DNA from 3 places in the Sulfurovum sp. TSL6 genome. Region 2 is predicted to be linked to each of the others. Evidence: riboswitches for the same ligand, from Rfam matches in the RefSeq annotation. Region 2 holds a riboswitch; each other region holds the start of a gene.
The links. Region 2 has a riboswitch for cyclic di-GMP ahead of LDM93_RS03940 (hypothetical protein). Riboswitches for the same ligand answer to the same signal wherever they lie in the genome.
Positions count from the first base shown of each region.

Region 1 (7,167 bases), on a different contig from region 2:
CCCTTAGCCAACCTTATTGCTGCCATAGTAGTCTTCTTACTCTTTTTACTTTTGCGAAAACTTTTCACGCTTATTGTGATGGGTACCCTGCAAAAAGTCTCCAAAGTAACAGCCACATACCATGATGACAAGGTTATATCTGCACTGAAAAGACCTGTGAGTTTTGCTTTTATACTGATAGGAGCACATCTCTTTTTCGTACTTATTTTCAAAGAGACCGAATGGATCAAAAATATTCTCAATACACTGGTTGTCTATACGATCTTTTGGGCAATTATTTCTGTTCTGGAGTCTTTACGTAGCGTGTTCCATCATGCTACAGAAAAATTTAATCCTGATCTTGCCGAAGAGATGGGTAATTTCATACTTAAAATAGTCATATTCCTTATAGCTGCTATGGGACTCGGTGCGATGCTTCAAGTATGGGGGATCAATGTCACCGCACTAGTTGCTTCACTCGGACTTGGAGGTCTTGCTTTTGCCCTCGCTGCTAAAGATACCGCGTCAAATATGTTTGGCTCTTTTGCCCTGCTTGCAGATAAATCTATTCGTATCGGCGAATGGATCAAAGTAGGAGGTGTGGAAGGTACAGTGGAAGACATAGGGATGCGTACGACTAAAATACGCTCATTTGAAAAGTCACTTATCACCGTTCCTAACCAAATTGTCTCTAATTCCCCTATAGAAAATTTTTCTCGCAGAGGTATCCGTAGAATCAAAATGCAGGTAGGACTCACATACGGTACCAGCAGAGATCAAGTGAATGCCATAGTAAAAGATCTCAGAGAGATGTTGCATACCCATGAAAAAATCTCTCAAAAAGATGCTTTACTCGTCAATTTTGAATCTTTTGGGGACTCTTCACTCAATATCTTTATCTATGCTTTTACCAGCACTTCCAACTGGGAACGCTATTTAAATATACGTGAAGATATCCATCTGAAAATTATGAAAATCGTTGAAGACAACGGGTCAAGTTTTGCCTTTCCTTCACGGTCTATCTACATGGAACAGATACCTGATAAAAATGTGTTATAATTACGATAATTATTAAGAAAGAATACTATTTATGCAAGAACTTAAAAAAGTAGCGATACTAGGACGTCCAAATGTAGGAAAGAGTTCACTCTTCAACCGTTTGGCAAGACAAAGAGATGCCATCACTGCTGATATCTCAGGAACCACAAGAGATATCAAAAAACGTATCGTGACTATTTCAGAAAACCGTGACTTTGAAGTGATCGATACAGGAGGAATAGACTATTCTACTGAACTTTTCTCTAAGGTAGCCGATTTTTCACTGAAAGCGGCTGAAATGGCAGATATCATCATCTATATGGTAGATGGTAAAACACTGCCATCTGAAGAAGACAGAGAACTCTTTTACAAACTTCAGGCCATGGGTAAACCGCTTGCGCTTGTTGTCAACAAGATTGACAATGACAAAGAAGAAGAGCGTTACTGGGAATTTTTGGAGTTTGGTGCAGAGGCAACTTTTCCTATGTCAGTCAGTCATAACCGTTATTTTAATGACTTCTATGCATGGCTTGAAGCACTCATCCCTCCTCGCGAAGAAGAACCTGAAGGACTTGAATTAACTGAAGATGCGGAAGTAGATCCTTTTGATGAGATCATTCGTGATATTAATAGTGTCAAAGAAGAAACCATAGACAATGAGATCAAAGTCGCGATAATCGGTCGTGTCAACACAGGAAAAAGTTCACTCCTTAATGCACTGTTGGGTGAAGAGCGTTCAGTCGTTTCTGATGTTGCAGGAACCACGATTGACCCCATTGATGAGATGATAGAATACAATGACTATAAAATTACTTTCGTTGACACAGCAGGGATCAGAAGAAGAAGTAAAATTGTAGGTATTGAGAAGTATGCTCTGACACGTACGACAGAAATGCTGGAAAAAGCAAACCTGGTACTGCTTATGATCGATGCAACTGCAGGTGTGACAGAGCTTGATGAAAGGGTTGCAGGACTCATAGAGAAATACAAATTGGCTTGTCTTATCGTTGTGAATAAATGGGACATACATGGAGACAAAACCTATGAGGAAGTGGTTGAAGAGATACGAGATGAAATGAAGTTCCTTCACTATGCACCGCTTATTACCATTTCGGCAAAAACAGGGTTGCGTGTCAACAAGATACTTGACCAAGTCACAGAGATCTATAAGCGATACACCCAACGTATCCCTACTTCTGAACTTAACGATACCATACGTGAAGCCATAAGAAGACACCATGTACCTACACATAACGGTGCGGTAGTAAATATCAAGTATGCGACACAGTATGAGACAAAACCACCAAAAATTGCTCTCATAAGCAATAGACCTGAATTTATACACTTTTCCTACAAACGTTACCTGTCAAACTTCCTTCGAAGCAAGTTTGACTTTGAAGGTGTACCTTTAGACATCGTTGCCCGTAAACGCGGTGAACGGTTCGATGACGATGAATAGGTTTTTTACTAACACTTCGCTATAATCTCCTAAAATTATTTTAGGATACAATATGCGTGTACTTACAGGAATACAAGCTTCAGGAAAACTTCATATAGGGAACTATTTTGGAGCTATGAAACCTATGGTTGAACTTCAAGAAGAGCATGAACTTTTTACATTTATCGCCAACTACCACTCACTGACCACTTCAAAAGATGCAGCCACACTGAAACAACACACTATTGATGCTGCTGTTGACTACCTTTCCATTGGAATTGACCCGGAGAAAACAACATTCTGGGTACAGAGTGATATGCCTGAAGTACTTGAACTTTACTGGATACTTTCTAAGTTTACGCCTATGGGACTACTTGAACGTGCACATTCCTATAAAGACAAAGTAGCTAAAGGTATTGCCGCGAATCATGCACTCTTCTCTTATCCCGTACTTATGGCTGCAGATATACTGATGTTAGACACTGAAAAAGTCCCTGTAGGAAAAGACCAGATCCAACACGTTGAAATGACAAGAGACATCGCGATAAAATTCAACAATGAGTATGGAGAGATCTTTACACTTCCTGAGCATCTTGTACAAGAGGATGTTGCTACGATCCCGGGCATAGACGGGCAAAAGATGAGTAAGAGTTATGGGAATGCCATTGACCTTTTTATGGATGAGAAACCGCTGCAAAAAAGATGTAATAAGATCGTCTCATCCTCTACGCCATTAGGTGAACCATTGGAATATGAGGGAGACAATATCTATGCATTGGCATCACTCTTTTTAAATGATGAACAAAAACTTGAACTGCAGGCACGTTATAAAAGCGGTAAAGAGGGGTATGGGCACTTCAAAAAGTATCTTAAAGAGTTGATTTGGGAAGAACTGGGTGAAGCCAGGGAAAAACGCGAGTATTACCTCAACCATATGGATGAGGTAAATGACATTTTGGCTCAAGGCGCTAAGAAAGCCAAAGCTATAGCAAATGCCAAAATGTCGAAAGTAAGAGAAGCGGTAGGACTACTGTAAAGTAAGTCCTACTTTCGCCTCATCTACGCTTCATCCTCTAGATCAATATCTTCATCATCAAGATCAAGATCATCAGCTTCTTCTAATTCTGCATCAGTCGGCATTTGATATGCAGTCTTGTCTAACGGGTCTACGTAATTTTTATCATCGATCGAATTGTACTGTACAATTAAATATACAACACCTATAGACAAAAGTCCAACAAGAAATATAGCAAAGCTTTCTAACAAATTTTTCATCTTTTATCCTCAAATTGGTAGTCTGGCAAACTCAGATATGAAGTTTCTGAGTCCCATAACTTTCTGCACTTGCTTCACAACAAACTAGGCTTTTTACATACAGTAAAACCGTGTGGATGTATTTTAACATAGATAAGTTTATAGTAGCCGTTTTTCATAAAAATATAATTGGAAATAACTTTAACTAATGTATAATTAAGTAGCAGCCTAGAAAAATTAAATAGTGGACTTTAGTTATTTTCAACGTCTATGAAATATATATTTTCATAGGCACCAATAAGACTCTCAACAACATGCATATGAATCTCACCCGTAGTATGAATATGCACCTGTAAGTCGCCCTCATTGAGATGTCCTTTTTGGGTGCCTAATGTGAGTAAATGTTTGGATATAGCTTCAGCCGTATGGATCAGACTCACATTACAGGCCATAATCTTTTCAATACTTTGACCCACAAGAGGGTAATGTGTACATCCCAGTACGATCGTATCTACATTATTCTGACGCATAGGTGCAAGCCATTTTTCAAGTAACCCTTTTGTCACGTCACTATCCATTTCACCTTTTTCGATCTGTTCAACCAAACCGGGACAAGCCTGTTCAAAAATGTCAACACTTTTTTGTGAAGAGAGCGTTTGTGCCAATGTCTGATACTTATCTCCCTGTAGTGTGGCTGGTGTTGCTAAAACCCCTATTTTCCCTGTTCTCGTCTGCTCGATAGCCGGTTTGATACCAGGTTCTGTACCTATAATGATCAGCGAAGGATACGTTTCACGCAAATGTTGGATCGCAGAAGAAGTAGCCGTATTACAGGCTAAGATCAATGCATCTATCTGATGGGTCTTAACAAGATATTTGGTTATATTTAGTGAGTATTGTAGAATTTGTTCAGGGGTTTTTTCGCCATAAGGCGCATTTTTGGTGTCTGCCACATAGAATATCTGAGCACCTTTGATCACTTGGGTCATTGCCTGAACAACGGTCAAGCCACCCAAACCAGAATCAAAAACACCAATACGCATGATAGTTATCTCCTTGTAGATAGGCAAAGCCCATCTACAATTCCTTTCACTAAAGCTTCAGCTATCGGCTCAGATGAAAATATAGATATTTTCATTGCAGTTACCTACGCACCTTCGTTCATCATAGAAAGAAACTCTTCATTTGTTTTGGTTTTCATCATTTTAGAGAAGAGGAATTTCAGCCCTTCTACCTCTTCCATGTTTTGCATTGCATTTCTCAATGCCCAAACTTTTTGAAGGGTTTCAGGCTCCATCATCAACTCTTCTTTTCTTGTTCCCGATTTCGTTACATCGATCGCAGGATAGATACGTCTTTCAGAAACGTGACGGCTGAGAACTACTTCAGAGTTACCTGTACCTTTAAACTCTTCAAAGATCACTTCATCCATACGGCTACCTGTATCTATCAGTGCTGTAGCAATGATGGTCAAAGAACCACCCTCTTCTATGTTTCTTGCTGCACCGAAGAAACGTTTTGGTTTATGCAGTGCATTGGCATCCACACCACCAGAAAGTACTTTACCTGAACTTGGTGTGACTGTGTTGTAAGCACGTGCAAGTCTTGTGATAGAATCAAGTAAAATGATAACATCTTTACCCATCTCCACACGTCTTTTGGCTTTTTCTATCACCATTTCTGCTGTTCTAACATGGTTTTGGGCTGGAAGGTCAAAAGTTGAAGCATACACTTCACCTTTCACTGAACGCTGCATGTCTGTGACTTCTTCAGGTCTTTCATCTACAAGAAGTACCATCAGTGAAGCATCAGGATTATTATACGTAACACCATGCGCAAGTTCTTTAAGCAGTTCTGTTTTACCTGTTCTTGGCGGAGCAACGATAAGTGCTCTTTGTCCTTTTCCTATAGGGGTAAAGAGATCCAGTACACGTCCTGTCATTTTCATTGGGTTATACTCAAGCTTGAGTTGTTCACTTGCATATAATGGTGTAAGGTTTTCAAAAAGAGGTCTCTGTTTTGACTTCTCAGGCGCTAAATAATTGATCGCTTCAATTTTAAGCAATGCATAATACTTTTCTTGATCTTTAGGCGAACGTACCTGGCCTGTCACGATATCACCATTTCTCAGTGCAAATCGTTTGATCTGAGTACCGCTTACATAGGTGTCATTACTGGAGTTGGCAAAGTTCCCATCGATAGAACGTAAAAAACCAAAACCATCGTTCATCACTTCAAGAATACCCGTATAGAGGATAAATCCTCCCTGGCTCACTTGAGATTTGAGGATTTCAAAAATAAGATCTTTTCTTTGAAATTCATTGGGATTTTCAACTTTTACTTCTTTTGCTATCGTTACAAGTTCTGTCAGTGGGAGTTGTTGAAGATTTTCTATTTTGTAGCCATCTACCGGTACGTGTGTTCTGTTTTTTCTGCTGGCAGTATTGCCGTTAGAAGATTTTTTATTATCGCTCATATTTCCTCTTGTATTGAATATGCATTATGGAGATTGTACGTTAGCCATACGATGTGCTACGTGTAGTTATGGCATTATAATCTTTTTTGGCTGAAATTATCATTAAGGACGCCTCTTGGGCAAAGCATGACAGATTACATTGACACTATGCAGATTACGACTCGGCATTTAGTGCCTCGCTTGCACTGCAATTTAGTTGCTTGTCAGTATCTGGTTCTGTGACTGGTCACATGCATTCATATTAGAGCATAAAACAATAACGGAGGATATAAGGCAGCCCCCATCAAAAAAAATATTGGAGGCATTTTCCATTCTAACATTTGTGCTATCTCCGGGGATACTTTACGATCGATAAACACTTTTTTAATCAGTTCTATTTTATAAAACATGTCAAAAATTTTAATCGCCAAAAGAAAGATCATCGTCACATTCAGTACACCTGTAAGGACTACTATTAAAAGTATAAAGTAAAACCCAGGCTGGATGAGAAAAAACAGAAAGATACTTTTCTGATAATAAGCATAGAGTTTTTTCAAAACACCCAAAAGCGTTGGGGCACGCTGAATAGTTGCCTCAAAAAGTTCTGCAAAAAGAAGGATGATCGTAAATAAAAGTGCATTTTCCATAGAAGATTTTACCCATATTTAGATAAAATATACACTTCTCATAATGTGGACAAAAAACTGCATATTACCATCAATCAAGGAATTATCATTGGCAGACATCGCATGTACCCACTGTAATCTCACTTTTCCTGAAGAAGTGATGATCGCTGAACAGCAGAATGAGACACAACTTTATTTCTGCTGTAAAGGCTGCCAGGGTGTCTACCATCTCTTAAACTCTGAAGGGTTGGATACCTTTTATGACAAGTTAGGCGATACCAAACTTCAACCTGCCATACAAAGCAATGAAGATCTGGAAAAGTTTGACTTAGAAGGATTTAAAAACAAGTATATCACTACCCATGAGGATGGACTGT
Region 1 covers NZ_BPFJ01000002.1:347,426-354,592, forward strand. The annotation lists gene LDM93_RS06725 (mechanosensitive ion channel family protein) at 1-1,038, shown strand, start outside; gene der (ribosome biogenesis GTPase Der) at 1,070-2,476, shown strand; gene trpS (tryptophan--tRNA ligase) at 2,529-3,491, shown strand; gene LDM93_RS06740 (hypothetical protein) at 3,515-3,730, opposite strand; cyclic di-GMP riboswitch class I at 3,744-3,830, opposite strand; gene murI (glutamate racemase) at 3,961-4,752, opposite strand; gene rho (transcription termination factor Rho) at 4,857-6,185, opposite strand; gene LDM93_RS06755 (hypothetical protein) at 6,422-6,811, opposite strand; gene LDM93_RS06760 (heavy metal translocating P-type ATPase) at 6,900-7,167, shown strand, end outside.
Region 1: it holds a riboswitch for cyclic di-GMP, as region 2 does, so the genes downstream of both, LDM93_RS06740 (hypothetical protein) here and LDM93_RS03940 (hypothetical protein) in region 2, are expected to answer to the same signal.

Region 2 (7,167 bases):
TGCTTTGATGAATCATGCCAAAAAAGGTATGGTTTTAGCCTATAAGTTTAAAGGGAAACGCTTTGACTGTGGAAGTGTTGATGGTTTTGTTGAAGCAACAAACTATTTTTATGATAAGATGAAAAAAGAATCAGAGTAAACATTTTTAGTGTAGAGAAATGTAAGAATGCCAATAGATCCTGCTATGCATTTTTGTTTAAAAGTATTTCTTGAAGTTCATCTGCCGACATAGGGTAAAAATAGTAGTGTCCCTGGACGTACTTACACTTTTTACTTTTTAAAAAATTGATCTGTTCTATCGTTTCTACACCTTCGGCAATGACCTTAAGATTGAGACTCTTTGCAAGTGCTATGATCGATTTGATAATAGCAATATCCTCTTCATCTTCAGGTATGTTTTCAATAAATGATTTATCGATCTTGAGTCTGTTGATGGGTAGACGTTTTAAAAGAGACAATGAAGAGTATCCTGTTCCAAAATCATCGATGGAAATATTGATACCCAGCTTATTGAGCTGTTTCAGTTTATTAATGATTTCCATAGCATTCTTCATCATATGACCTTCTGTAATTTCAAATTCCAGCCACTCTGGTTTAAAACCGTAAGTATCCATAGTATTTTGAATTCTATGAATGAAATGAGTGGACTCTAATTGTCTCATTGAAATATTTAATGCAAGTTTACCAGGGTCTAATCCGTCATTATGCCATTTGGAAACCTGTTTCATAGCGGTATGCATCACCCAGTCATCAATTTCAAGTATCATACCAGTCTCTTCTGCCATAGAAATAAATTTTTTAGGTATCAGCAAACCTTTTGTTGGGTGCTGCCATCGTAATAGTGCCTCAATCCCGACCAATTTATCGGTATTTATGTCGATCTGTGGTTGATAGTGAATGATAAATTCTTCATTATCAATAGCTTGACGTAAACTGGTTTTCATATGCATTTGTTCCAGTGCATGTTTTGTCATTTCTGGTCTATAGAACTGAAAGTTGTTGCGTCCGCTTTCTTTTGCCCTATACATAGCCGTATCAGCATACTTTAAAAGATCTTTTTCATTGTCTGCATCTTGGGGATAAAGACTAATACCGATACTGCTTGTAATATATAATACATGCTGATTAACATGTATGGGTTCTGAAAACATATTGAGAATAGCATGTCCTAATTTAGATGCATCTTCTGAATAGATGACATCTTCCATGATAATGGTAAATTCATCTCCGGCTAAACGGGCAAGCGTGTCTTCTTTACGTATAGAACTCTTAAGTATTTCTGTTATTACTTTTAAAACTCTATCTCCTACGTCATGACCCAATGAATCATTGATCTCTTTAAATTTATCCAAGTCGATAAAAAATAGTGCCAATCCTCTCTCTTTCTTTTTTGCCTTTGTAATCCCTTGTTTCAAACGAGTGTTAAATAGTGCACGGTTAGGAAGTCCTGTAAGTGAATCATGATTAGCTTGGTGATGCAAAATATTTTTTTGTTTTTCTACTTCTTTTTCAGTTTCTGTACGATCAAGAATATCTTTGGTTAACTGCTCTTTAGTGATCTCAAGCTCTTTTGTTTTCTTTAATAATTGTTGATTTATCGTAAGAAGATCATTTGTTTTTTGTAGAATCTTAGTTTCCAAAAACTTTTGATTGCTCTTTTTTGCTTTTAAAAGTAGCTTTTGTTTTTGTATCTTCTTGAGATTCAGTTCACTGTACTTGTTGCTCAAGATAAGTGTAAAGAAGATGATCTCAATAAATGAACCTGCAAGAAAAGCGTATCTGTTTATGTCTGTATTGTCTAAGACACCATTAAAGGTTAAAGTCATCATACCCATAGCAGGCATATAAATGATAAGTGCAATAAGATAGTATCTGGCACCTATAAGACCTTGATACCAGGCTTTGACTGCGATAACAAGAAGAAGAGTAAAGAACAATGATGAATAAATGTTAAACATTAAACATGCATAGGGGATATCTTGTGATATAAGCAGTGCAAAAAGTAAAAAAACTGCTGCTGATATCTTAAAAAGCTTATCGATCATTGGCATGCGTTTTTGCAACTCTAAAAAACGACCTGAGAACAGAACCAGGAACAATACTACAATAGTGCCAACAACATGCAGCCCTTCACTCCAACCAGAAAAACCAAGCTCTAAGTAAAAACCACTTTTCATAGCTATAAATACAATAAAAGAGAGTATATATGCAATGTAATATGCGAAGATACGATTTTTAATGATGATTAAATTATACATACTGAATAAGACTATAATGAATAATATACCAGCATAGATAATATAGATATCTGTAATATCAATACGGTTGGGTCTAAAAAACTCTTCTTCAGTCAAGATCTTAAATTCCCCAATATGTCCCGAATCTGTCTTGCCTTTTATATAATATGTCGCACTTTCGTTTGGTGAGATATGTAGTTTATAGGCTGGATTGTAATTTTGAATACTTCTTTCTTGAAGCCTTACATTGAGACCATTTTTCTGTATATCCCATGCATCATTATTTTTTGTATACAGATCTAATGTTGACCAAAAAGGCTCTGTAAAATAAAGTACATAATCTTCATTATCACTATGATTTGTTACATGTAGTTTTATCCATGCTGTCCCCGTATAATAACCTTGAGAAAATTGACTTGGTATCACCTTGGTAAAATCTATCTTTTCAATAGTGTTAATATCAAGTGTATTGCTGTGATCATAATAATAGTAGAGTGTAAAGTGGTCATATTGTTCTTTTTTATCTGTAAGTGTAACGGCGGGATATGATGTCACTACAGATAAAACTAATAAAACTAATATTTTTCTAAACATGTTATCCAGCTAAGTATATGTATTTGTTAATCAGACCTCTTAAATTTATTATTATAGATTATAATAGTTTATTCTTAACTTTAATGTAATTGAACTGAAGTGTTATGAGATGTTTAGTAATTCTTAATAGAAGCATTCGTATAAAATATAAGAGATGACTCGAAAGAAAAGTGTCATAGTTAAGGTAAACATACTAAAGATGTAAATTTCTCTAAGAACTTGTTATGCTTCTCTTTCTTCTTTTCTTCTGTCTTTTCCATTGAACATAGTAGAGGTGAGATCTTTAAAGTCATCATTGAGACTTACCCCTGCCATTTTTTCAAATTCATCAAAGTCTGAATAATATACTGTGAATGAAATTTCCGTCACATGCACCATGTTCCAGTTTTCAGCAAACACCTCTTTTTGGAATGCAACATGAGCAGATGTAGGATGATCTTCTTCACTGTCAATGCCATCTCCTCTTTTTCTATCGTAAGAGTATCTTATAAACATAGGTATCAGTTCCAGTTCTTTTATCTGGTCTATCTTGTCCTGCTTTGCTTTGGCAATAGTCTCTTCATCTGCATTTACATCTTCACAGCCAAAATATCTTCCTGTTAGAACTCTATTGAAGGTTCTTCCTGGGGGATTTTGGACTTCGGTTTTTTCCTTTTTTTTACCAAATATTTTTCTCAACATCTCTATCATACACCTTCCTTCCTTCTTAATATTATACAATATATTTTAAAGAAGACAAATAGATGTCTATTTTTCTAAAAAATAATAATGACACGTGTAGATATGAAGTCTATTGGCTTGGTATTCATAGTAAAAGATCATTAAAAATGGCCAAAAATAATAAAGGATAAATATAATTATTTGTTTTGCAAATGCCTCTGCTTATTGAATAGAGTGTAAGATTTATTTAATTATATATCCAATATAATCAATTACGAAAGTTATTTTTAAATATTATTGATTGAGCCAAACTTGTTGTGAAGCAGGGACGGAAAGCTATGGGTCTTAGTAGATTAAGATTGCCAGGTTGCTACATACGAATACTTGTATTTTATGTATATGTTCTACTTTACTCTTTTATGCATAAATCTTATTTAATTTAAATTATTTTGTTCTAATAAAAACGAACCCATATCATATAGTGTATGACACTTAAACAGAGTTTTTAAAGATGCAATACCTACAGTAAAGGATCATCATGTACGTAAGAGAAGAGACTATAGAAGAAGAAAATTTAGACTGGGATGCGCTTACACAAGTATCAAAAGATAATCAAGAACAACTTATAGAGGATACGAAAGAAGAAACTGTTTCTCATGACCCTTTCTCTAAACCAAAGAAAACATTTTTGAAAAACCGTGTCAAAAGTCAAAAATTAGGCCCTAAGTTTACTCTAAAAAATGAATTGACTGATCTTTTTAAGAAATATGCAGAGGTTTCTTTACTTCTAGGGATTGTCTTTATACCTTATACTTTGGGGTTCGTGATTAGCTATTTTTTATTTTATTTCTATGGCGGTATGTCCATCAGTAATTTTCTTGGTGTGCAGGAAGTACCTACTACCATTGAATTATGGTCTATAGGTGCGTATTTGTTTATAACTGTTGGTGCTGTCTTGGCTTTTTTTATTCCTTAGCATAATGAGTAAACACTCATTATGTTGCTTAGATAATGCTCTATACACTTAATTACATCTTTTGACAGTATACCTTTCAAAGTTTACATTAGACTCATCCACTATATAATCATTTTCTACTATTTTTATTTCAAATTTAGGCACAAAATTGTAAAAAATGAGTATGAAAAACTAGCTTTTGTATGTAGTTTTATAGATAATATTTGTAAGTAGTTATAAAAGCATGTAAAAGAAGAGTAGTGTTATTCCACCCTCAACTGGGGTGGAATCAAGAAGTTTACCTAAGGTGATTCTGGATATCTATATACTTCTGTAACCAATAGTTTCTTCGCATCACTCTTAGCTTGGTCTAGGAAACCAGTAGCCGGATCAACGACGAATTTACCATTAGCACCTTTTTGCATGTAGTATACTCTATATTCTACTTTCACATTCGTTTTACCTGTGATATCGTAAGTCAGTGTATATGTTTCTGTTTCATTAGGACTTAGGCGGTTATCTTTTTCAACCATCCATGAGTCAAATCCAGGACGTACAATAAAGGTATCGCTAGTGTTCTTACTTGGCTTACCATTTGCATCATACCTTTTACCTGTTTCATGTCCATAAATACGAGTAAACGTAGAGTTATTACTATCTACGACTATCGCTGCATTTGTTACAGTACCTGTTGTTACTCCACTGTTATCTGTAGATTGCGTGTCGAAGCTTACTGTTGCATCTACACCCGTAATAGTGTATTTTGTACCATCAAATTTCTGCCCACTTACTTCTGAGCCATTCAAGTCTGTTACTTTTCCAGGGAAGTCTAAATTTTCGCTTCCATTATTGGCAACTGGAACTGGAGTTAATGCACTTGAGTGAAGTACTTTACCAGCTAATGGTTGTACATTATTTTCAATATAATCAAAGGAAGAGTCACCAGTACTAGTACTAATAGGAACTATACCTTGGTCAGATGTCACGATCAAACGTGTTAATACACGACGCATAGGGTGTGCACCTGGGAACATGTGTGCAGTCTTATTTGTTAGTGCAGTAGTCACTGTTAATGCGTTACCATCATTTGACACTGATTCATTTACTTTCGCTTCAAATCCACTTTGGATCTTAGCAGTAACACTTGTTTTTTGACCTGTTTTACTTGCACCTAAGAATGCATGTGAGTTTAACCAACCAGCAGCTACAGGGTTTTCATCACCATGACTTTCTGGATCCGTAGGATCAAAGTGAGCAGTTAGATTAGGATTATCTGCGAGTGTCCATAACTTATCTGGACGTGCCCATTGGTGTAGTACTGTACCTTCTATTCTTTCCATATGACATTTTTGACATTTCGGTGAACTTAATGTGTCACTGGAAGCTACATCAGTACCTGTAGTCACAGCCATTTGTGTTGAACAAAGTTCCATAAAGTGACCTTCACCATCTTCACCGCCTGGTACTGCTGCCCCTGCAGAACGTTGATGACATGAAAGACATAAGCCTTTACCGCTTTCTCCAAAGTGGTTGTTTAATTCCACTTCATAATGTGGATTGATCTGTGCTTTTCTATCTGTCTGATCTGTTTCGTTTTCATTGTTAGTACCTGTGACACCATATGGTCCGTAGAACGGTCCACCAGTAAAGTGTACTTTGCCATTTGTTCCATTGATATCTTTACTTGTCATTGTATAACGACCATCAACGGTTTTACCTTCATCAAATTCACCTGCATCAGCCAAGTAATTCACACCTTTTGGTGTTGCATTGTAGTCAGCATATTTTTCAGGTCCCCAAAGTCTAAAGAATTTATTCATATTAGCATGAGTAGCATCATCATGATATGTTAGATCAGTTCCTGCTTCTTGCTTGATAGGTCCATGAGGGCCTACACGCATATCTTTAGCTAAAGTATAAATACCGTTATCCATACCATATTCTTTCATTAGTCTAGGCGTCTCTATGCTATGACAGAACGCACAGTTAATACCTTCACGATTGGCTTCATGTCCGATCTGGAATGTTGCTTTATATACTCTATCTGTTTGAGGATTTGCAGCAATAACTGCGATCTCTCCATTTGGATCCTGTACTGCTGGTTCATGTAATGCCTTTAGACCTTTTAACTCTGTATTGTTAAGGTCTAGTGCACTTCCTACATCAGTTACTGTTACTCTTACATCACCTGCATAGTAAGCACCTGGAGCATGACATTTGATACATGTTTGTGCTGCACCACTAAACATGTTGTTAGTTCCTACAGAAGTACCATTAATAATGTCTTTTTGCTGGTATTCTATATCTTTTACCTCACCAATTTTTGCTAAGTGTGTACGTAAGAAATCCTGGAACTTAGATTGGAATATCGGATCTGTCCACGATTTTCCATGCATAGAACCTTTCCATGTGTCATAGAGTTCATTATGACAGTTCATACATTTATTATCGGCACTGTCAAAGAGTGTATTTCCGTATTTTATGCCAGTATGATATTCAGCTGCTGCAGCAGATAGCGGTGATACACGTGTACCTCCGGTGTAGTCGACATAGGTGATATTTTGATCTGTAACTATCTGATAGCCTAACTCGCCTGGAGCAGGATCACTGTCTGTAACTGTTGTTACTGTAGATGTGCTGCTACCATCACCACATCCGCTTAATGAAAAAACGACTCCCACAGTTAACAAAAGCATTAATGCTTTAGTATTTAACTTCATT
Region 2 covers NZ_BPFJ01000001.1:796,286-803,452, reverse strand. The annotation lists gene galU (UTP--glucose-1-phosphate uridylyltransferase GalU) at 1-139, shown strand, start outside; gene LDM93_RS03950 (EAL domain-containing protein) at 183-2,792, opposite strand; gene LDM93_RS03945 (hypothetical protein) at 3,054-3,521, opposite strand; cyclic di-GMP riboswitch class I at 3,787-3,866, shown strand; gene LDM93_RS03940 (hypothetical protein) at 4,030-4,467, shown strand; gene LDM93_RS03935 (cytochrome c family protein) at 4,749-7,166, opposite strand.

Region 3 (7,167 bases), 640 kb from region 2:
AGTGCGTTCATGGTTTTGATGAGTTTTATAGTGCTTTTATCCGTGTATATCTTTAACCACAGTCAGCGTAAAATAGGTGTCGTTTAATGATAGAGATAGACATACATAAAAGACTGCATGGTGCGCATGGTGATATGGATCTTGATGTCAGTTTAGAGATACAAAAGGGTGAGTTTATTGCACTGATGGGTGAAAGCGGTTCTGGTAAAACAACGCTGCTTAGAGTCTTAGCAGGCTTAGAAAATGCAGAAGGTAATATTAATGTGGAAGATGTACTTTGGTTAGCTGATCAAAAAATGCTTCCACCGCAACAAAGAGAGATAGGGTTTATCTTTCAGGATTATGCACTGTTTGAAAATATGAACGTAGAAGAGAATTTACTCTTTGTCAATAATGACAAGGTTCTGGCGCAAAGACTTCTTGAGATGACAGAACTTAGCAGATTGTCACACCGTAATGTAAAAGGCCTCAGCGGTGGCCAAAAACAAAGAGTGAGTCTTTGTCGTGCCATGATGAAAGAGCCAAAGCTTTTACTGATGGATGAACCTCTATCGGCTCTTGATCCTGCAATGCGCACAAAATTACAAGATGAGATACTCAAATTGCACGAAACTTTTGGTACCACAACCATTATGGTAAGTCATGATGCCGATGCTTCTTATCATCTCGCTGATCGTATATGGGTTCTTGATCAAGGAAAGATCATAGCAGATGGGCATCCTGAAGAGATACTTCTCAAAACTTCTACCGTGACTTATACACTTTCAGTATAAGTTGTTCATCGGGGATGAACAACTATACTCTATGTGGTTTCATGGATGATCCTATCTTCAAAATAGGTTTCAAAGAGATGATTCAATGCCTCTAAATCTATAGGTTTTGAAAGGTAGCTATCCATACCTGCACTCATATATTTTTCTCTATCTCCTGCAAGTGCATTTGCAGTGAGTGCGACGATCGGTATATGTGGTTTATGGTTTTTCCTTTCATAACTTATAATCTGTCCCGTCGCTTCCATACCACCCATCACAGGCATTTCAATATCCATGAATATCATGTCATACTCATTTCTCATACGGTGTTCAAGCGCTTCTTGTCCATTATTTGCGATAGTGACACTGATCCCGAGTCGATTGAGTACATTGAGGATCAACTTTTGGTTAATTTTATTATCCTCTGCGACCAGCACATGTACATTTGTAAAGGTAAGATTCTCTTTCGTCTCTAAAGTATCCTCTTTGTCATTCATCATTCTAAGTGTTTTAGAAAAATTCACAGGCTTATAGAGTACCTTATCTATCTGTGATTTGTATCGCTTTAGATTTTTTTTCTGGTCTCCTGTTGAGATTACAACGATCTTGGTATCAAGGTCTAGGAACGGTTTTAGTTCATCATCTCTCTGACGGAATTTATGGTCAATAAAAAGAATATCAGGGAGCTGTGAAGTGCCTTTTAACGCTAAGAGTGATTCATCTGTATAACGCTTGATATTTGCGCCTGTGTAAGCGATATAGGTTTCAAGATTTTTGTTAATGTAATAGTCTGTATCTATATGTGAATTAAGAATACCGACAGTGTAAGAACTCATATCATTGACTTCTCTTTGTGTAGCGCTCTTAGGTTTCTTAAGTGCCAAGGTAAAATAGAAGGTCGAACCTTCATCTTTGACACTTCTAATGCTCAGTTTCCCTCCCATATGGTCTATGAACTTACCTGATATGGATAGTCCCAGACCGGTACCACCATACTTTCTACTTGTACTGACATCTGCTTGAGAAAAAGCTTCAAATATTTTTCCTTGTTGCTCCTTGGTGAGGCCGATACCTGTATCTGAAACTTCAAAGTTGACGTTTACTTTATCCTCATTCTCAAAGAGTTTCTTGATCGATACACTCACTTCACCGTTGGTGGAAGTAAATTTAATGGCATTACTCACAAGGTTCACGATTACTTGAGAGATCTTCGTCGGGTCACCTATCAGTAAGGTAGGCAGCGTTGGGTCCAAAAAGATGTTAAAGTCAATATGGTTTTCTGCCGCTTTAGCTGCATAAGATTCAACAGCGGATTCAAAGACATCTACAGGATCAAACTCTATAGCTTCAAGTTCTATCTTCTGTGCTTTGATCTTAGAGAGGTCAAGAATATCATTGACGATGGTCAAAAGATTTTCTCCACTCTTCTCTATGACTGCAATAAATTCAGCCCGTTCCTCTGGATCATCAGTCTCTTTGAGTAATTGTGTAAATCCAAGAATACCATTCAGAGGTGTACGTATTTCATGGGACATACTGGCAAGAAAGAGGTCTTTGGTCTGATTGCCGTCTTGAATGGTTTTGAGCAAAAATTTATAGATATAGTCAAATTTACCATTGCGGATCAACTTTTGAAGCTCTCTTTGTTGGTTTTCATTCAATACCAGTTTTATATCCTTTAATGTCTCTTCGGAAATTTCTGTATTATTTTGTATCTTGGATTGTATTTTGGAATATAAGCTAAAAAGTTTAAGCAATACAAGTAATAGTATGAATGTTGATCCTCCATACCATGCAAGGATCTTTTCATGTTGTGTGACCGTTTCCTTGTTTATTTTTTGGATCTGGGTACGTAGTAGTGATTGTACTTTGTTAAAGTAGTCCATTTTTATATCTATCTGGTTTGACCACCCAAGGTGAGAAACAGAGTATTTTCCTGATCTTGCTTCATAGGAGATCATGTCGCGTTCTTCAGCAATGATAGTGTTGAACTTCTCTACTGAAAGTAGTTCACCCAGTTTTAACGCTATGGTACTGTCTGCTACTGTATGAAACTGGGGTAAGGTATCTTTGCTTATAAACCGATCCCAAAGTTCTCTCTCTACATAACTCATTTTTCTTGATTCCAGTAAGATGGAAGAGATCAGTAGATTCTCCTGTACGGTGTTCTCTTTCAGGGCAGTATACTTTTGATACATCATCAGATAACTTTGCTTCACCTCAGACTTTTCATCAGCAGCAACCTTTTGTAGTACCTCTGACAATGGGCCAAAAATTTGCTCATGATAGGCATGCAAAAAAATGTCATTATAATTATCATTTAAACTATCCACATCTCTTCTAACAAGTTCCAGTGCTTTAGTAGCGTGTCGAATAAATTTACTATAGTGTGTAAAATGATCGTTCTGTTTGATAAATGTATCTAATTTCAATAGATTTTGATCTGTGTTATTCCTTAGTTCTTTCAGTTTCCTAAAATCATTTTTTTTATGTGTGACGAAGTACGTAGCGCTCTGTATTCTTTCATTGATGATATTGTCTAAAACAGATTCGAAATACTCTACAAAAAAAGAAACCTTCGTATTGTTTTGTGCACTCATATATTTTTGATAAGAGAGATAGGTATGATAAGAGGTCATACCTGTGATACCTATAATCATAATTATGAGTAGGCTAAGTATAAATTTATTTTTCAATATCTTCACGTCGATCCTTTTAATAGCTTTTACTAGTGTAAAGTGTTAGGAGTATATCTCTATCAATAAAGAGAATTTAAGTATATGCTTGATTGTGTTTTTTATAATTTCAACCATATTGAATTCCTTTATTTTTAAAATAATTGAAGCCATGTAAATGAAGATAGAATATGTAGGACAGTCCAAGGGTGTATTCCATTGTGCAGTCTGGCGATCTTTTTTTGGAAAGACCCATGACTTTCTGTCCTTGTTTCACAACAAGTTTAGCTTTTCAACATTTTTACCTTCAAAAATTATACTAAGATAAGATTTAAAAAGCGTTATATAGAAGTATTTAAGTTTATAATTTAAGTCATGATAATACAAATGGTGGCAAGTAAGCTTTTATAACTGATATGAAGATATCCAATATTCGTGATGAAAATGTTTTAGATGTTACAATATATATCATCCGTCGAGCCTTTTTGGGCTATATTAAAACTAATAGAGTAAAATATCGATCATTATAGAGAGCAAAGGAAAAAAATGAGTATAGATAAAGCATTAATGGATAGAAGCGGTGGGAAATGTGAGTTGTGCAGTTCTGAAGAGGGACTGAGTGCTTACACGGTTGCACCCAAAGATGAGGCTATTGTGATTTGTAGTACTTGTGCAGACTCTATAGATGATCCGACAAAGAATGAAAAACATTGGAACTGTCTTCATGACAGTATGTGGAGTACGGAGCCTGCAGTACAAGTCATGGCTTTTAGACTTCTTACGCAACTTGGTGCACAAGACCAACTAGACATGATGTATCTTGAAGATGAAGTAAAAACATGGGCAGAGGAAGGGTTGATCACTGAAGAACAAGAGCCTACACGTGATGCGAATGGTACTATCTTGCAAGAGGGTGATTCTGTGAGCATCATCAAAGACTTACCGGTAAAGGGTGCAGGTTTTACAGCCAAGCAGGGAACTACCGTGAAAAATATCCGTATGGTGCCAGGTGACCCTACCCATATACAAGGCCGTGTAAACGGGACAATGATTTTTATTATTTCGGCATTTTTAAAGAAGCTGTAGTATTTAGATAACAGGGGTTATGATTTAAATCATACGTAGATAATTCAAAAATTTTTAACAAGGATACATCATGATGAGGATCATTAACTATTTTATAGAGAATAGAAGTCTTAATTATGTGCTCCTTGTCTTTATCCTATTTCTAGGTATCAACTCCTATTATAATATTCCCAAAGAACTTTTCCCCGAAATCGCTTTAGACAAGATTTCTATCAGGGGTAGTTATGCAGGTGCCAGTGCGGACAATCTTGATAAAATGGCAGTGCGTGACATCGAAGATGAACTGGGCAATATACAAGGTATAGATAAGATTGAAACAGTGATCAAGTCAGGCACTTTTTCTATCGTTCTCGATCTTAACGACGGCGCAGACAAAATAGATGCTCTCAATAAAGCCAAAGATGCTATCGCACGCAGTAGACAATATCTTCCTGCAGATATGATAGAACCTACTGCAGAGCTACTGTTGCACAATCGACCGCTTATCAGACTTTCGCTCTCTTCTGAACATCTGAGCAAAGGCCAGTTGATAGAAACGGCCAAAGAAGTGAAGTCTAAAATTGCCAGAAACCCTTATGTCAGTGAAGTAAAGATCTATGGTGATGCAGATCAGGAAGTATCTGTGCAGATCAATGAAGAGGCTGTAAGAGCGTATGGATTGGATCCTTTTACGCTTATCGATGCCATCTCAAAAACCTCTTATATCTATCCCATAGGGGATATCAAGCAAAGTGGAAATTATATTTTTCTCTCTACCGTCAATGGTAAAGAAAATAAAGAAGAATGGGAATCAGCACTCATAAAAATAGGAGATCAGCAAGTGAGGCTTGGTGATGTTGCGAAAGTCGATATCACTTACCCTCAAGATACAACACTTTCGACTTTTAATGGACGGAATAATATTACATTGGTGATCTCAAAAGGACCTGAGGGAAATTCTATGCATATTTCCAGAGATCTGCAAACATATGCAAAAGAAAAACTCTCTAAAGAGTTTCCTGAAGTTTATTTTGATTTTTACCAGGACAGTTCCAAACCGGTTAAGGACAGGCTCAATACCGTCATTTCAAACCTGATGTTTGGACTGCTGCTGGTATTCCTCTCTATGACGTTACTGATAAATATACGTATCGCATCTATTGTAGCGATGGGTATCCCTATCTCTTTTGCCATAGGGATCATGTTCCTTTACTTTACGGGGTATTCTATCAATATCGTCTCATTACTGGGAGGACTGATCGTCATAGGTATCGTTGTGGATGATGCGATTGTTGTTTCTGAGAATATCCAGCGACATATTAATGAAGGTTTAGCGAAAAATGAGGCAGTGTATCAAGGGTTAAAAGAGATGGTTTTACCTGTCACTTTGGCAACACTTACAACCATTGCGGCATTTCTTCCTCTGTTCATGCTCACCGGAGAGATCAAAAACTTTATTATCCTTATTCCTATTACTGTGATCATGATCCTTTTGGGATCTCTTCTTGAAAGTTTTTTCTTTCTACCCTTGCATGCGGATGAGGTGCTCAAAAAGCAGAAGAATTTTATCAATTGGGAACCACTGCAGAACAAATATGAAGCGTTGCTGCATCTTGTGATCCGGTTTAAATATATCTTTTTATTCACGTTTGTCATAGTGATACCACTTTTAACCATCCTCACGATCAAAATGCTCAATTTTCAGTTTTTCCCTGGTTTTGATGGCAACTATCTGTATATTACAGGGAAAAGTAATATGGATACGACCATTGAAGAGACAGACAAAATAGCCAAAGAGTTGGAAAAGTATGTGCTTTCAAAAAAAGAGACCTATGCACTTAAATCCACATCTACCGTTGTAGGGTACCGAAGATCACTCGCCGGCGCAGATGAAAATGGGGACAATATGCTCTACATTACCATGGAATTGTATGATATGGAACCCCAGAGTTTTATCGATGCCTATATCAATCCTATATTGAATTTTTCTTTTATGTTCAATGATCCTGAAAAGATCAGAAAGAAACATACCTATGACCTTGCACAAGATCTGAGAAAAGAGATCGCACCCATGAAGAAGAAGTATCAGCTTGAAGAGCTTGGTGTGCGTGAAGACAAGCCCGGTTTGATCAAAAATGATATACAGATCAATCTTTCGGGAAAAGATGGTCAAAAGATAGCAGATGCAATGAACAGAATTGAAGAAAATCTGTCTGTCATTCCGTATGTGAAAGATGTAGGTAACAATGCACAGCTTGGAAAGATGGAGTACAAGATACGTATCAATGCGTATGGTGAACAACTCGGGTTGAGTGAAGTAGGCATAGCACAGACCCTTTCGGGTTATTTCCTTGACAGTCGTAAAGCAATGACCTTTAGTCCAAACGGTGTGATGGAGATCAGAACAAAATCCATAGGTAAAGACTCTGAAACGACTTTAATGAATTTTATGATCCCTACGCCTTCGGGAAGCGTGGTGAAATTGACCGATGTTGTGGATATAGAAAAACTAAGAGCATATGAAAAGATTGAAAAAAGAGATGGCAATACAGTCAAATCGGTCTTTGCAAATATAGATAAGAAAAAAACGACTGCTGTGGCTGTGCTGAAGAAGATCAAGCCTTTGCTGGATGCGATCGAGGATGAGGGCATCGACGTCAGTCTTTTAGGAGAAC
Region 3 covers NZ_BPFJ01000001.1:154,820-161,986, forward strand. The annotation lists gene modB (molybdate ABC transporter permease subunit) at 1-87, shown strand, start outside; gene LDM93_RS00740 (ABC transporter ATP-binding protein) at 87-773, shown strand; gene LDM93_RS00745 (ATP-binding protein) at 803-3,457, opposite strand; cyclic di-GMP riboswitch class I at 3,647-3,726, opposite strand; gene LDM93_RS00750 (alkylphosphonate utilization protein) at 3,974-4,513, shown strand; gene LDM93_RS00755 (efflux RND transporter permease subunit) at 4,584-7,167, shown strand, end outside.
Region 3: it holds a riboswitch for cyclic di-GMP, as region 2 does, so the genes downstream of both, LDM93_RS00745 (ATP-binding protein) here and LDM93_RS03940 (hypothetical protein) in region 2, are expected to answer to the same signal.